DNA from 2 places in the Cognatiyoonia sp. IB215182 genome. Region 1 is predicted to be linked to the other one. Evidence: riboswitches for the same ligand, from Rfam matches in the RefSeq annotation. Region 1 holds a riboswitch; the other holds the start of a gene.

Evidence for each region. Region 1 has a riboswitch for glycine ahead of gcvT (glycine cleavage system aminomethyltransferase GcvT). Riboswitches for the same ligand answer to the same signal wherever they lie in the genome.
Region 2: another riboswitch for glycine. It lies ahead of SLH47_RS09595 (D-amino acid dehydrogenase); the one in region 1 lies ahead of gcvT (glycine cleavage system aminomethyltransferase GcvT).

What each region holds. Positions count from the first base shown of each region.
Region 1 is NZ_JAXBMB010000001.1:443,470-451,162, reverse strand. It holds gene gcvP (aminomethyl-transferring glycine dehydrogenase) at 1-2,812, opposite strand, end outside; gene gcvH (glycine cleavage system protein GcvH) at 2,825-3,184, opposite strand; gene gcvT (glycine cleavage system aminomethyltransferase GcvT) at 3,199-4,323, opposite strand; glycine riboswitch at 4,482-4,566, opposite strand; partial or broken gene SLH47_RS02310 (hypothetical protein) at 4,830-5,051, opposite strand; gene SLH47_RS02305 (NAD(P)-binding oxidoreductase) at 5,235-5,876, opposite strand; gene ubiG (bifunctional 2-polyprenyl-6-hydroxyphenol methylase/3-demethylubiquinol 3-O-methyltransferase UbiG) at 5,889-6,599, opposite strand; gene cysG (siroheme synthase CysG) at 6,674-7,693, opposite strand, start outside.
Region 2 is NZ_JAXBMB010000004.1:176,578-184,270, reverse strand. It holds gene pyrF (orotidine-5'-phosphate decarboxylase) at 1-481, shown strand, start outside; gene SLH47_RS09605 (hypothetical protein) at 544-816, opposite strand; gene SLH47_RS09600 (SPFH domain-containing protein) at 816-1,709, opposite strand; gene SLH47_RS09595 (D-amino acid dehydrogenase) at 1,749-3,002, opposite strand; glycine riboswitch at 3,114-3,201, opposite strand; gene SLH47_RS09590 (hypothetical protein) at 3,316-4,302, opposite strand; gene SLH47_RS09585 (NUDIX domain-containing protein) at 4,496-4,933, opposite strand; gene SLH47_RS09580 (DNA polymerase IV) at 4,959-6,212, shown strand; gene SLH47_RS09575 (ABC-F family ATP-binding cassette domain-containing protein) at 6,421-7,693, shown strand, end outside.

The DNA.
Region 1 (7,693 bases):
GTGGGCAGGTGCAGGCCAGGTTGCGGTCACCCCAGACGTTGTCGACGCGGTTGACCGGAGGCCAGTATTTGTCCACGCGGAAGGCGCCCGGTGGGAAGCATCCGGTTTCGCGGCTATAGGGCCGGTCCCAGTCCTTCACCAAATCCTCCATCGTGTGTGGTGCATTCTTGAGCGGATTGTTCTCGGCGTCGATCTGGCCGGTTTCGATCTGGCGGATCTCTTCCCGGATGCCCAGCATTGCATCGCAGAACCGGTCTAGTTCGGCCTTGGTTTCAGATTCCGTAGGCTCGATCATCAGTGTACCTGCAACGGGCCAGGACATGGTGGGCGCGTGAAAGCCGCAGTCTGAAAGACGCTTGGCAATGTCATCCACTGTCACCCCTACGGTCTCTGCATAGGGGCGCGTGTCGATGATGCACTCATGCGCTACGCGGCCCGAGGGCCCTTTGTAGAGCACCTCAAATGCACCTTCGAGCCGTTTGGCAATGTAATTCGCGCTGAGGATGGCGACACGGGTCGCTTGCGTCAGGCCTTCGCCGCCCATCATCAGGCAGTAGGCCCACGAGATTGGCAACAATGAGGGCGAGCCAAATGGCGCGGCGCTTACAGCCCCCTCACCACCATTCGGATCACCGGGCAGATGTGCAATCAGGTGGTCCTTGACGCCGATCGGTCCCATGCCGGGGCCACCGCCACCGTGAGGAATGCAGAACGTCTTGTGCAGGTTCAAGTGGCTCACGTCGCCGCCCAGATCGCCCGGACGGCTGAGGCCCACCATGGCGTTCATATTCGCCCCGTCGATGTAGACCTGCCCGCCCGCGTCGTGGGTGATCTGGCAAACCTCAGTCACTGTCTCTTCAAAGACGCCGTGGGTCGAAGGATAAGTGATCATGCAACCAGCGAGATTATCCTTGTGCAGTGCGGCTTTTTCTTTGAAGTCATCCAGATCGATATCGCCATTCGCATCTGATTTGACCGGGACAACCTTCCAGCCGACCATTTGGGCAGAGGCCGGATTCGTGCCATGGGCACTCATCGGGATGAGACAGATGTTGCGGTGCGCCTCGCCGTTGGCACGGTGGTATCCCGCGATGGTCAGAAGCCCTGCATATTCACCTTGCGCCCCGGAATTCGGCTGCATTGAGATTGCGTCGTACCCCGTCACGTCGCAGAGCTTGGCGGACAGGTCATCGATCATCTCAGTATAGCCCGCCGCCTGATCTTTGGGACAGAAAGGATGTAACAGCGAAAACTCGCGCCAGCTGACCGGCATCATCTCTGCGGCCGCATTCAGCTTCATCGTGCAAGAGCCCAACGGGATCATCGCACGGTCCAGCGCCAGGTCGCGATCAGAAAGGCGCCGCATGTAGCGCATCATCTCTGTTTCAGCCCGGTTCATGTGGAATACTGGATGGGTCAGAAAATGCGTGGTGCGGATCAGCTTTTCCGGCATGTGATAATGCGGCGTATAGTCCTTATCCTCACGGTCGATGCCAAACGCCCGCCAGACTGCCTCGATGTCTGAGGGCCGTGTGCGCTCGTCCAGCGTGATGCCGACTTTGGTTGTGCCAACCGCGCGCAGGTTGATCCCTTCATCAACTGCAGATTTCATGACCGCTGACTGCAAGGGCCCAACATCCACGGTGATTGTGTCAAAGAAGGTCGTGGGGCGTACATCAAACCCGCCCTGCTTCAGACCTTCGGCCAGACGCGCGGTTTTGCGGTGGATGCGTTGCGCGATGGCTTTCAGCCCTTCAGGCCCATGAAAGACAGCATAGAATCCGGCCATCACCGCCAGCAAGGCCTGTGCGGTGCAGACATTGGATGTGGCCTTTTCCCGTCGGATATGTTGCTCGCGGGTTTGCAGCGACAGGCGATAAGCGCGGTTGCCGTGGCTGTCGATTGAAACCCCGACAATCCGGCCGGGCATGGAGCGCGCAAATGCCAGTTTCGTGGCCATGTAGGCAGCATGCGGGCCGCCATAACCCACGGGCACGCCAAACCGTTGCGTTGTGCCAACGGCAATATCCGCTCCCATCGCGCCCGGTTCTTTTAACAGGGTCAGGGACAGCGGATCGGCTGCAATGATCCCAATCGCTTTGTTGTCATGAAGCTGCGTGATCTGATCGGTGAAGTCACGGAGATGGCCGTGGGTGCCTGGGAACTGAAAGATCGCGCCAAAGACCACGCTGGCATCCAGATCGTCAGGTGCGCCAACTACCACCTCAATCCCCAAAGGTGCGGCGCGCGTTTGGATCACTGCAATGTTCTGCGGGTGGCAATTCGCGTCCACAAAGAAGGCCGTGGCCTTTGATTTGCTCACGCGTTGGGCCATGGTCATCGCCTCAGCGCAGGCCGTCGCCTCGTCCAACAAGGACGCATTTGCGATCTCAAGACCGGTTAGGTCGGACACCATCGTCTGAAAATTCAAAAGTGCCTCAAGTCGCCCCTGACTGATCTCAGGTTGGTAGGGTGTATAGGCTGTGTACCACGCAGGGTTCTCTAGAATGTTGCGTTGGATAACCGGTGGCGTCACCGTGCCGTGATAACCCTGCCCAATCAGCGAGGTCAGGACCTTGTTCTTGGAGGCCGTGACACGCATGTGGTGTAAGAGCTCCCTTTCCGACTTGGCCTTGCCAAAGGCGAGCGGTTTTTGTTGGCGGATCCGTTGCGGTAATGTGTCGTCAATCAATGCGCCAAGGTCTTTTGCCCCCACGACGGCCAGCATCTCTTCCATTTCCGACGGCGACGGGCCGATATGGCGACGGTTGGCGAAATCATAAGGCAGATAGTCTGTGGGTGTGAAAGTCATGGCGCGTCTCCGTTACCCGATCATCGCTTTGTAGGCGGCTTCATCCATCATGTTGTCCAGTTGCGAGGGGTCAGACGGTTTGATTTTGAAGAACCAGCCATCGCCAAACGCGTCTGAATTGGCCAGACTCGGGTCTTCGGCCAAGGCTTCGTTCACCGCGGTAATCTCTCCGTCCACCGGTGCCAGAATGTCTGATGCAGCTTTTACACTTTCGATTACGACGATTTCGTCATCTTTGGTGACACTTGTCCCCACTTCCGGCAGTTCCACAAACACCAGATCGCCCAATTGGGTGGTCGCATGATCGGTGATGCCGACGATGTAGACATCCCCATCAGCCCTGAGCCATTCGTGCTCTTCGGTGTATTTCATGGCATATCTCCCTTTTATCGTTTGAAATTCGCGGGTGTGAATGGGAGCTTTGCCACACGCAGCGGCTGTCGCTTACCGCGTAGCTCTCCAAAGATGGTGGTGCCGACCTCGGCCTGTGCGGCAGGCACATATCCCATGGCGACCGGCCCCCCCACGGTAGGCCCAAACCCACCAGAGGTGATGACGCCAATCGGAGTTTCGTCATCCACATTTGCAAAAAGCACGACACCTTCACGCATCGGCGCGCGGCCTTCCGGGATCAGGCCAACCCGCCTTTTGCGCGCTCCCGCTGCGAGTTGGCCCAGAACGATGTCGGCGCCCGGAAAGCCCCCGGCGCGGGCGCCGCCAGACCGGCGCACCTTTTGGATGGCCCAATGCAAGGTCGCCTCAACCGGTGTCGTTTCCGCGTCAATGTCATGCCCATGCAGACAAAGACCCGCCTCAAGTCGCAGGGAATCCCGCGCACCCAAACCAATTGCTTCAACGTCGGGATGATCGAGCAGAGCTTGTGCTAGCGCTGTAGCATCCCCCGCCGGCACCGAGATTTCAAAACCATCTTCTCCGGTGTAGCCAGACCGGGACACCCACGCCACGGCCCCGTTCAGTGTTAGGGTGGCCACGTCCATAAATGCCATGTCACGCACGCGTGGATCCATCTTTGCCAACACTTCTTCGGCGGCAGGCCCCTGCAGCGCAAGAAGCGCCCGATCGGTGAGCTCGGTGACAGTGATATCTGGCTCCAGCGTCGCTCGCATCAGCGCGATATCCGCTGCTTTGCAGGCCGCATTCGCAACCACAAACACATGGTCGCCCCGATTGGCCAGCATCAAATCGTCCACGATCCCGCCCTGATCGTTGGTGATAAACCCATAGCGCTGACGGTTTTGAGGCAAGTCCAAAATGCCGACTGGAACCAAACTCTCCAGCGCCAGCGCCGCATCCGCATAGCTTTCGCCCGACACGACCACTTGACCCATGTGGCTGACGTCAAACAAGCCCGCCTTGGTGCGGGTGTGCAGGTGTTCTTTCATCACCCCTAGGGAATACTGGACAGGCATTTCGTAGCCAGCGAAAGGCACCATCCTCGCGCCAAGCGACCTGTGCAGGTCATGCAGGGGAGTGTGAAGCAAATCTGACATCGCGCACCATCACCTTTCGCAGGTCCGCGCGATTGTTCACATCAAGCGGCACCGGTTGGTCCGAGGGCTTAGCCCCCGCTTTGGTGCCTCCTCTGTCCATTTGCCTGAGATCGCTATCCCTTCGGCGGGTGCGCTTGCACCACTCTCCAGAGTTATTCCCCACTGCGTCGGTCCTGTGGCCTGAGAGATTCCGAGGCGGTTGCTCCTTCGGCACCAGCGATCTGGTTCTCCCGACGTGTGGGCTATATGTCTCCTATCGGAAATTTTGGTGTAGTACTAGAGAATTAATCATGCCGAAATGGGCGCAAGGGCGGTTCAGTTTTAACGTTCTCCATGATCTCGAACGACTGTTTCGGTGATTTGCATTCCATCGCAGCATGACAGCTGCCGCACATTCGAGCGCTTACTACACTCGCGATAGCCATCCACACAGGGGTGAGCTTCGTCCCCAGGGGTTGCAGTCGTTCAGCCGTCGATCACGCTGCCTCAGCACCCGCGGGATATGGTCAAGGGCTGCAGTGGGGCGCCTGCACGGGCGGCCCTAAAGACCAGTAGACGACGCTTGCTGCGCGTGCGATGGCAGACAGGAAGACCTTCGGACATCTAGCATATCGGGTTGCCACGCCCCGCCAGTCCTTGAGCCTGCCGAACATGATCCCGATCCGGTTGCGACGTTTGTACCGCCGCCAACCGTATTTCGCAGTTGTCTTGAGTCGCTTTCGATCGGGGGTGAAGATAACCCCGCTCAGAACACGCAGCTCATCGACGCGTGGCTTACCCATGGGCCCCCTGGAACAAGGGCTCAAGGCAAGCCATCTGCGCATCTGTGAGCCAGAAAAGATCAGACAAATTCAGCGCTCGTTTGCGAGCCGTCAACCATGCCATTTATCGGAATTCAATGGGTCCTGACTCTAACGGACCAGAACGACGTCTTCGCGGATATTTAGCGCCTCTGTCGCAGCAGCGATCAGATATTTGGCGACCGCCCAGCGCGATATCAGGCCGTTGCGCCATATGGCGGAGTCGCACAACACCTGATAGCTGAGCGCATCGCGGTTATCGGTCAGGATCACGGGCCGCACGATAGTCCAATCAAGTGCGCTTTGCATGATCATCTCTTCCTGAATATCCTTATCCGCATATGGCCGCCCAAGGATCGCACGGTGGCCCATTCGCTCAATCGTGCTCATCGCGGACTGGCTGCGGCCCGCGCCGAAACCGGTGACGGCAAGAAGCCGTTTGACGCCGGCCTTCTCCATCTCCGGCAGAAGAACCTGAGTAGAGGCGGAAAAGAGCGTCACCTTTTTCCACAGTTTGCCGAGCGTCTTTTCAACGCCCAAAGCGTAGATCACCGCATCCACCCCATCGAGCGCACCCGCCACATCGGCAGCGACCAGCGCATCGCCCGCCACACTCTCTAGATTGTCGCGCGGTGCCATCTCGCCCGCGCGACGGGAAAAGGCGCGCACGATCAGTCCCCTGGCGAGCCCCACCTCAACAGCGCATTTCCCAATCCCCGAGGTCGCTCCCATAATCAGCACGCGCTTGGTCATTTGTTCCCTTTCTCAGGCCGGTTTCTGTGCCGTCCCCATGAAAATCACCATCGTGCCCGGCAACCTGCCAAAGAGGAAATCTCCGCGCCGGTTGATCCCGCGCGGCCCAAGTCCAACGGTTTTGCCGGGGCTCAGGCCCGCATTCTCCAACTCACGGCGCAACTCAGCAGGTTTGATGAACATGGCCGGGTCATGCGTGCCTTTGGGCAGGATGCGCAGGATATCCTCGGCCATCGTGATCGTCACAAAGCGGGCAAGAGGATTGCGGTTGATGGTGTCGAAAAGGAGGACACCACCGGGGCGGAGGACACGCGCGACCTCAGAGATGACCTGCGTCAGGTCGCTGACATGTTCCAACACATCCACGCAGACAACAGCATCAAATGCATCGTCCGGGTAAGGCAGCGCCTCGCCCACACCGACATCATAGGTGATCTCGCGGCCCGTCGCTGCTGCATGTGCCCGCGCCGCTGCGATTGCATCTGCGGCGGGGTCTATTCCAGTAACCTTCGCACAAAGGTCATGGATCGCCTCTGCCATGAAACCACCTGCGCAGCCAAGGTCCAGCACGTCCTTGCCGGGCCAATCGATGAAGCGATCAAACCAGGCGAGCCTGCCCGGCACCATGTTCTTCAGCGTGCGAACCCAGCGGATATCGTCCGACCACCATTGATCGGCCACATCATCATAGATTGCCAGATTGTTCCGCTCCGGGTTTGCCATCTTCGCGCTTTCATCTTGCCCGGACAACAAGCTAGCCCTTTGGACACGGTTTCAAGCGTCAGAGATGTCGCGGTTTATGCGAGCAGCGCCACTGGCGCTGGCGCGGTACTCACCCCTGCGCTGGCCACGCTGAGCGGCCAGCGGATGAACAGGATCGCAGTGTCCGTGATCTGATGTGCAGCAAGCGTTGCGGCGATATCCGCAACGCCGCATGTTGCAGTCACCTGTCCGGGCCGCTGCGCATTGGCAACAATCTGCACCTCAAGCGGGATACCGCGATGGCTTCGCGCGAGCTGGTCCGAGATATCCGCCGCGGCACCTACCCCCATATAAAGTGCCACACAGCCGCCGGGTTTGAGATCGCGAACGGCCTCCGGAACGACATAGCCGTTCTTCAGATGTCCGGTGCTGAATGTCAGCGTGTTGATCTCATCCCGCTCGGTCAGGCTCTCGCCCATCGCGGCAGCGGCGGCGCAGGCGGCCGTTACGCCGGGCACGACCTCCACCGCAACTCCGGCCTCTTTCAGTGGGCGCATCTCTTCATTGCTGCGACCAAAGATGCCGGGATCGCCGCATTTCAAGCGCACAACCCGTTGTCCGCGTTTCGCCGCCGCCATCAGTGTCTGGCTGATCTTCTCTTGCGGCCAGCTATGGCATCCGGGGGCCTTGCCGACATAGACCCGCTCCGCATCGCGGCGGGCCAGTTCGAGGATCTCAGGTTCCAAGAGCCGGTCGTAATAGATCACATCCGCCTCTTGCAGGCGCTGGACGCCGCGCAGGGTGATCAGGTCTTTCGCGCCCGGCCCCGCGCCGACGAGGCTGACGCTGCCTTCTTGCCTTGTGCCGAACTCACCGGTTTCGATGGCCGCCTTGATCATCTTGGCCGCGTCCCGCTCAGCTCCGCTGGCAAAGACCCGGCGAGGGGCATCGTTGAACACCCAGCGCCAGAGATCCCGTCGGGCGCGCGGGGCAAGTCGGGCGGCAGCGGCATTACGCAAGCGCCCCGCAAGATTGGCCAGATCGCCCAGACGCGGCTCCAGCACCTCCTCCAGCTTTGTTTTGATCTGCCGGGCAAGAACCGGTGCCGTGCCTTC
Region 2 (7,693 bases), on a different contig from region 1:
GCAATTCGACTTGGATTTTCTGACGGTGCATGGCGACCCGCATGTGGTCCGCGCTGCGCGCGAAGGAGCTGGCGGGTCAGAGATGAAGATCCTCGCCGTGACCATCCTGACGTCGCTTGATCGGGAGGATCTGGACGCCTCGTGCATCAAGGCGGGTGACGTGGCCGATCTTGTGCAGGAACGGGCTGCGATTGCGCTCGCAAACGGCGCGGACGGAGTGATCGCGTCCCCGCAAGAGGCCGTACTGATCCGGGCCTTGCCAGAAGCAGCAGGCAAGCTAATCGTCACACCCGGTGTGCGCCCGGCAGGTGCTGCTTTGGGGGATCAGAAACGGGTGATGACGCCCGCGCAAGCCATCGCAAACGGGGCGGATCATGTGGTTGTGGGGCGGCCCATCTGGCAAGCGGCTGATCCGCGTCAGGCAGCGCTGGATATTCAGGCCGAGCTTGCCTCGCCGCAAGCAATGACCCCCAACCACTAGGGTCGGGGGCCAAAAAATCTCAGATTTTTTGAACAAAACTCTGTGTCAGAGTTTTGCGGCACTCAGTCGTTGACGTCTTTGTGCCAGATCTTCACTTGTCCTGTGGGCAAGGCGAAAAACTTGCGCATCAAGAGGTACGAGATCAGCGACAGAACGGCGAAGACGGCCAGGGTCAGTGCAAGGCCGCTTGCCGACACGCCGAAGATCAGCAAGAGGCCGACCATCGCAGCACCCAGTGCAAAGCCAAGCGAGACAAAGCTGGGCACAAGCACCTCAATCGTTGCAAGCACCAAAGCCGCTGACATCCAAACCCACCATTCCGTCCAAAGAGGCATTATCCACGTCCTTTCAACATCTGGAATGCGTTGCCGAAAGCATCAATCGCATTGGCCGGCAACACAACCGTCTGGCTACCCTGACCATCGCCCAGCTTGTTCAACGCTTCAACCTGTTTCAGCGCAACCTGATACTGCGCCGCTTCCAAGCCATTCTCGGCAATCGCGACGGCAACGACCTGCGTGGCATAGGCTTCTGCATCCGCAAGAACCCGGCGCGCCTTCGCGTCCTGTTCGGCGGCGTAAAGCTCCGCATCCGCCTGCAGCTCAACAGACCGCTTTTGACCCTCGGCCTCGGTCACTTGCGCACGGCGGGCACGTTCGGCGTTCAGCTGCTGCAACATCGCATCGCGCGTCGCTTGATCGAGGTTCACATCCAGAATTTCGGTCCGAGTGACCTCAATTCCCCAATCATCAACCTGCTGCGCCACCTGAGACCGCACGGCATCGATCAGATTTGCGCGGTTTGCCTGCACCTGGTCCAGTTCCATCCGACCAATCTCGGACCGGATGATACCCGCAACAGTCGTCGAAATCGCACCATCCACGTCGCGGATCCGGTACACTGTCTTTTCCGGCTCAATGATCCGGTAAAAGACCGAGGTTTCGACCTGCAGCAGCACGTTGTCCGATGTAATCGCGTCCTGCTGCATTGATGGCAGCTGACGTTCCAGGATCGACACTTTGTGCCGCACGCGGTCAAGGAATGGCACGATAAAGTTGATCCCTGGCCCAAGAACCGACCGCAATCGGCCCAGACGTTCCACCACAAATTTCTCGGATTGCGGCACGATCCGGACACCGGCCATGATGCAGACGATGATGAACACCGCCAGCAGCAGGTAGAGCACATTCTGGCCCAGGAATTCGGCAAACATTTCTTCAATTGGCATAAAGCTGTCCCTCTATGATTGTGGTGGACAGATATGCATTTAAGGGGCCGTTTTCAAAGCAGTTTGTGATTTACTTGGGGTGAAGTTTGGCCGCATTTTCCCCGCGACAACTTGCGCCACAATGTCAGCGGTTGCCGCCGACAAGGTCCAACCCAGATGCCCGTGGCCGGTATTGTAGAACACCCGCGGCTGTCGCCCAGCCCCTACACGCGGCATCATATTAGGCATCATCGGGCGCAGGCCCGCCCAAGGAACGACGTTTTCTGTGCTAACCTCCGGGAAATGGGTCTCGCACCACTTGACCAGCGGCTGCACGCGATCCGCTCGGATGTCGCGGTTTTCGCCGTTGAACTCGGCCGTTCCCGCAATCCTAAACCGGTCCTTGCCAAGTCGTGAGGTCACGATCTTGGCTTTGTCATCAAGCAGCGAAACGCTGGGTGCCGCCGCTTGCGAGGCAGCGCCGTCCAGATTCACGGTGATCGAGTATCCCTTCACCGGATAGATATTCACGCGGTCCCCCAGCATCTTGGCGAAGGACCGCGATGCGACACCGGCACAGACCACAATGCCGTCAAAGCGCTGTTCCTCTTTGCCCCGCAAAGTAACACAATCGGCGTCGGCGCACACATCCTCGACCGCGTGCCCCATCTGAAACTGCACACCCTGCCCGCGCAGCCAATCAGCCAAGCCAACCGCAAATTTATGGATATCACCAGTGCTGTCACTTTCGGTCCAGAACCCGCCCAGAATGTCGCCCCGCAGATTGGGTTCTTTCGCCAGCACCTCGTCCGGCGTCAGCTCTTGCCGCGCGAGGCCGCCATGAGCCAAAAGGCCAGTCACCCGACGCGCATGGTCGAAATCCTTCTGGCTTTTGTAGAAATGCAGGATGCCTGCTGGCGTGAAATCAAAATCGACGCCTGACCGGTCGGCCATCTCGGTGAGCCCGGCCCTAGCTGTCACCGCAAGACGCGCGGTCTCAATCGTGTTGGCACGGTAGCGGGGGATATTGGCCAGAAACGCGGCCATCCAGCTGATCTTGTGCCAGCCCGGGCGCGGGTTCACGGACAGCGGGGCATCTTTCTGCAGCATCCAGCGAATGCCCTTGATCACGGTCGACCATTGGTTCCACACTTCCGCGTTGGAGGCACTCAACTGCCCACCATTGGCAAAGCTGGTTTCCATCGCAGCATAACGCTGGCGATCAAAAACAGTGACGTCAAACCCACGTTTGTGAAGTGCATAAGCGGTGGTGACCCCGGTAATTCCGGCACCCAGAACAGCAATATGAGGCATGGCACATCTCCGAACCATCTAAGCCCCCGCCGTCTGCTGTACCTGAGAGATTCACCCGATCCGGGCTTGCTCCTTCGGCGGGCCATCATGCTGGCCTCTCTTCGGCGTGTTGCACCCTGACCGGTCCTTTTGCCTGAGAGTGACCGGGGCGGTTGCTCCTTCGGCGCCGGACCTGACCGAACTCTCCCGGTCAGCGTGTTTCCTATCGGAAACTCATAGACAGATCGCCGCAGAAAGCAACACACATTTATGTGGCCAGCGGCCGCATAGGCGCGAACTGTCAGCATGCTTGCTAAAAACCCCTGCAGCGCAGCTATGAGATGCAGTTCTCAAGAACGCTGCCTATCATGCGGCGGTCCATCCCCACCAGGTCAATCCGAGCCCAGACACGCGATCCATCCGCACGTGAAAGATGGTAGCTTACATCGATGGCGGTCAGCGTCGCGATGTCGGGCAAAGCGTCGCGATCTAGTGTAAACTCAACAAACCCGCGCCCATCATTTGTCCATGTTGCGACCTCATCAATGACGATGGAGGTTTCAACAGCAGGTTGATCGACTGGCATCTGGTTCCATACCTTGATTTCTGCCGAACCCCGGTCTGACATAAACTCGCCCGTCGCCGTCAACAGGAAACGTATGTCCGTATCACTACGACAATACGCGGTGAGATGTGTCGCGCGATCATATGGATAGGGCGTGTCCTGCCGTTCGCTAAAAGCGACCAGGCCACCGTTATAAGGTTCCAGCACAAGTGCTGAGAACGCCCGCGCCGGGATGTACACCAGATTGAATTGCTCCAACTCCTGATCAGAAAACGGGTCAGAAGCGTCCTCTCGCAACAGGACTGCCGGATCAATGGATTGCGCCATCAACAACGCTGTGGCGCGCACAACATCTTTAACTGCTTCGTTTGATGCGGCAGCAAATGTGTCAGGCCCCGAAAACGACAGGCGACTGCCAGATGCAAGGTATCTTGCTTCCCCGCCTGCATAGGCAAAAAGACACGCATTTTGACAAACGCCACTCCCCGGTTCTCCAAAACCCTTGGTGCCAACAAAAGTCGACAATCCTCTTTCGCGGATCAGCTCGCCCAAGGCAATCGCAGCAGCGGCGTCACCTCCGTCGCTGTTCAGCATCACACTCCCGCCATCCATCTGGGACTGTTTGGTCGCAAAATCCGCCACAGTCTCGGCAGTGATCGTTCCGTCAACAACGATTGAACAGCTTTCCCAAACGTTCGCGAAACAGACATTTTCAATCGTCGCAGCCGCAGCGTGAATAGGAGAAAGGAAAAGCAATAAAAATAAGAGCCGCTTTGATCGCATTCTGCGTTTCCTCTATTGGCACCTTGTCAGATGCTTTACTCTGACCTCGTGGGGCTGAAGTGTCGACTCCGTCAAAACGATGTTGAAGAACGGTGGTCACAGGTATTGTATGACAACGTGCCGGCTGCTCAGCGGGTATGCGCCTTCAGGACGACGGCGCGACGGCTTACAAGTTCAACCCACCCGTCTCTGCCACCCATTTGGCCAACCGGACATCATACGAAGGCACGCGATCTGGCAACGCGATGAAAGCGTCCATCTCAAACAATGCCCAGCGCTGGCCCTCATCACCGAAGACGATGTCGTTGACCGTGTCGGCAGGCATCTGCGCCACGAAGAACGCATTCCATTTTTCAGGCGCTGTGAGCGATTGAAAACTGTTCTCCCACAGAACCGCGGCATGTGGCAGCACCAGCCCAAGTTCTTCTTCCAACTCGCGTGACAAAGTCTCAAATGTGGTTTCATCGCCCTCGCGCCCGCCACCCGGCAAATCCCAAAGATTTGGATAGGAAATATGAGGCAGGTCATCGCGCAGGATACTCACCAACTGATCACCAAGAAACAGCGCCACCTTGGCCCCGTGATGCGGTTGCGTTGTGTCCATGCGCTCCCCCTCTTACATTGGCGATATGCCCGCCCTTTGCCGCGATTGCCTTACCACATTTGAAAGCGATGGCCGTTGCCCGGCCTGTCGCAGCCCGCGCGTGACCCGGCATGCGGAACTCTTTGACCTTAGCATCGCGCATATGGATTGCGATGCGTTCTATGCGTCCGTGGAAAAGCGAGACAATCCTGATCTTGCCGACAAGCCAGTCATTATCGGTGGCGGCCGCCGTGGCGTCGTGTCCACCGCCTGCTATGTCGCGCGGATCAAGGGTGTAAAATCCGCGATGCCGATGTTCAAGGCGCTGCAGCTTTGCCCGGAGGCCGTGGTCGTCCGCCCCCGCTTTGATGCCTATGTCGAAGCCTCCCGCGCCATCCGGGCGATGATGGATGAACTCACGCCGGTGGTCGAACCCCTATCACTCGACGAGGCGTTCATGGACCTGACCGGAACCGCGCGCCTGCATCACGCGCCGCCTGCCGTGATGCTCGCCCGTCTGGTCAGGCGGATGAAAGATGAATTGGGCCTAACCGGCTCCATCGGTCTGAGCCATAACAAGTTTCTGGCCAAGGTCGCCTCTGACCTCGACAAGCCGCGCGGGTTTTCGATCATCGGGAAGGAAGAGACGACCGCGTTCCTGCGCCCCAAATCCGTGCGCCTGATATGGGGGATCGGCCCCGCTGCCCAGACGAGCCTCAACAATGCGGGCATCCGCACGTTTGACGATCTTCTGCGCTGGGACCGGCGCGATCTGCACGAGCGGTTTGGCGGGATGGGCGAGCGTCTCTATTCTCTCGCCCGTGGTGAGGATGGGCGACGCATCTCTCCCCATGCACCAGTCAAAACACTGTCAAATGAAACCACATTTCATGAGGATACGGCGGATATCGACATCCTTGATGGGCATCTCTGGCGCATGGCCGAAAAGGTCAGCGCGCGCGCCAAGGCCAAGGAAAAAGCGGGCCGGGTTGTGACGCTGAAGCTCAAAACGCATGATTTCAAGCTGATCTCAAAACGGCAAAGCCTGCACCACCCGACACAAATCGCAGACACAGTCTACCGCACCGCGCGCGGCCTTTTTGATCAGGTCAGCGACAGGGGCCCGTTTCGCTTGCTTGGCGTGGGCCTCTCCGACATCACGTCTGATGCCGATGCCGACCGCGAAGGCGACCTTCTTGACCCCGATGCCGCCAAGCGGGCCGAAGCCGAACGCGCCGCCGACAAAATCCGCGAGAAGTTCGGACATGACGCGATTATCAAAGGGCGGGCCTTGCGGTAATCGGTCTTGACCGAACCTTGTCCCAAACCCTAGGGTTTGGATATTGATCACATCGAACAATGGGAGGGCACAAGCTGAGCATGCGTATCATCCGCCGACTTCAGCATGGTCCCCGTTTCGCCCTGTAAATTCGTTTGCAGGGCATGATCACAAATTGATCTGCCCATCCGGCCGCTTTTGCGGCACCCTTTTGTGATCAGAGCATCTCATGAGCATTATGAATATCAACGGCTTGGGCGTCACCCTCGGTGAACCGCCTTTTGCCGACCTGAACCTCACCATCTCCAAAGGCGACCGCATCGGACTTGTCGCCGCCAATGGGCGCGGCAAGTCGACTCTGCTGGCCTGTCTTTCGGGCGATCTTGACCCCACAACGGGTGACATCACACGCGCACGCGGTCTGCGCATCGGCCATGTCGCGCAATATGTGTCGGGCGCGGCTTTGCAGAAAACACTCTACGATCTGGTGTTGGCAGCATTGCCGGAAGAGCAGGCCGCCTATGAAAGCTGGCGCGTGGATGTGGTTCTGGGCGACTTGCAGGTCCCGCACGATCTGCAGCAAAAGCCGCTTTCCGCGCTCAGCGGCGGCTGGCAACGCACCGCCCTTTTGGCTGCGGCCTGGGTGACCGAGCCTGACCTCTTGCTATTGGACGAGCCGACCAACCACCTTGATCTTCATCGGATCGCGCTGCTGCAGGATTGGCTAGGGACCCTGCCGCGCGATGTGCCTGCCGTGATCACGAGCCATGATCGCGCCTTTCTGGACGCGGTCACCAACCGGACACTATTTTTGCGGGCCGAACGCAGCCGTGTGTTTCAACTGCCCTACACGCATGCCCGCGCCGCATTGGACGAGGCCGATGCGGCCGATGAACGGCGCTTTGCCAACGACCTTAACAAGGCGAAACAATTGCGGGCGCAAGCGGCAAAGCTGAAGAACATCGGGATCAATTCGGGTTCTGATCTGCTGATAACCAAAACCAAACAGCTCAGCGAACGTGCCGCCAAGATTGAGGAATCGGCCCGACCCGCACATCATGAGCGCCATGCAGGCGATATCCGTTTGGGCAATAGCGGCACTCATGCCAAGGCGCTGATAGCGTTTGAGGATGTGCCCGTGCTGGCACCCGACGGGCGGGAGCTTTATCGCACGGGCCAGAAGTGGATTGCGAAGGGTGATCGCGTGGTTCTGCTGGGCAAGAACGGCACCGGAAAGACCCGGCTGATAAGGCTGATCGATCAGGCCCTGCGCGAAGGCCCGGATGGGATCAGATGTGCGCCGACACTTGTGACCGCGTACTCCGATCAGCATCTGAGCCAGTTGGACGAAGCCGACACACCTATGGAATTGGTCGCGGGGCAGTTCGACGTTGGCGATCAACGTGCGCGGGGTTTACTCGCCGGAGCGGGGGTCGCGATCAACATGCAGGACGCGCGGATCAACGCGCTCTCAGGCGGCCAAAGGGCGCGCCTGGCCATGC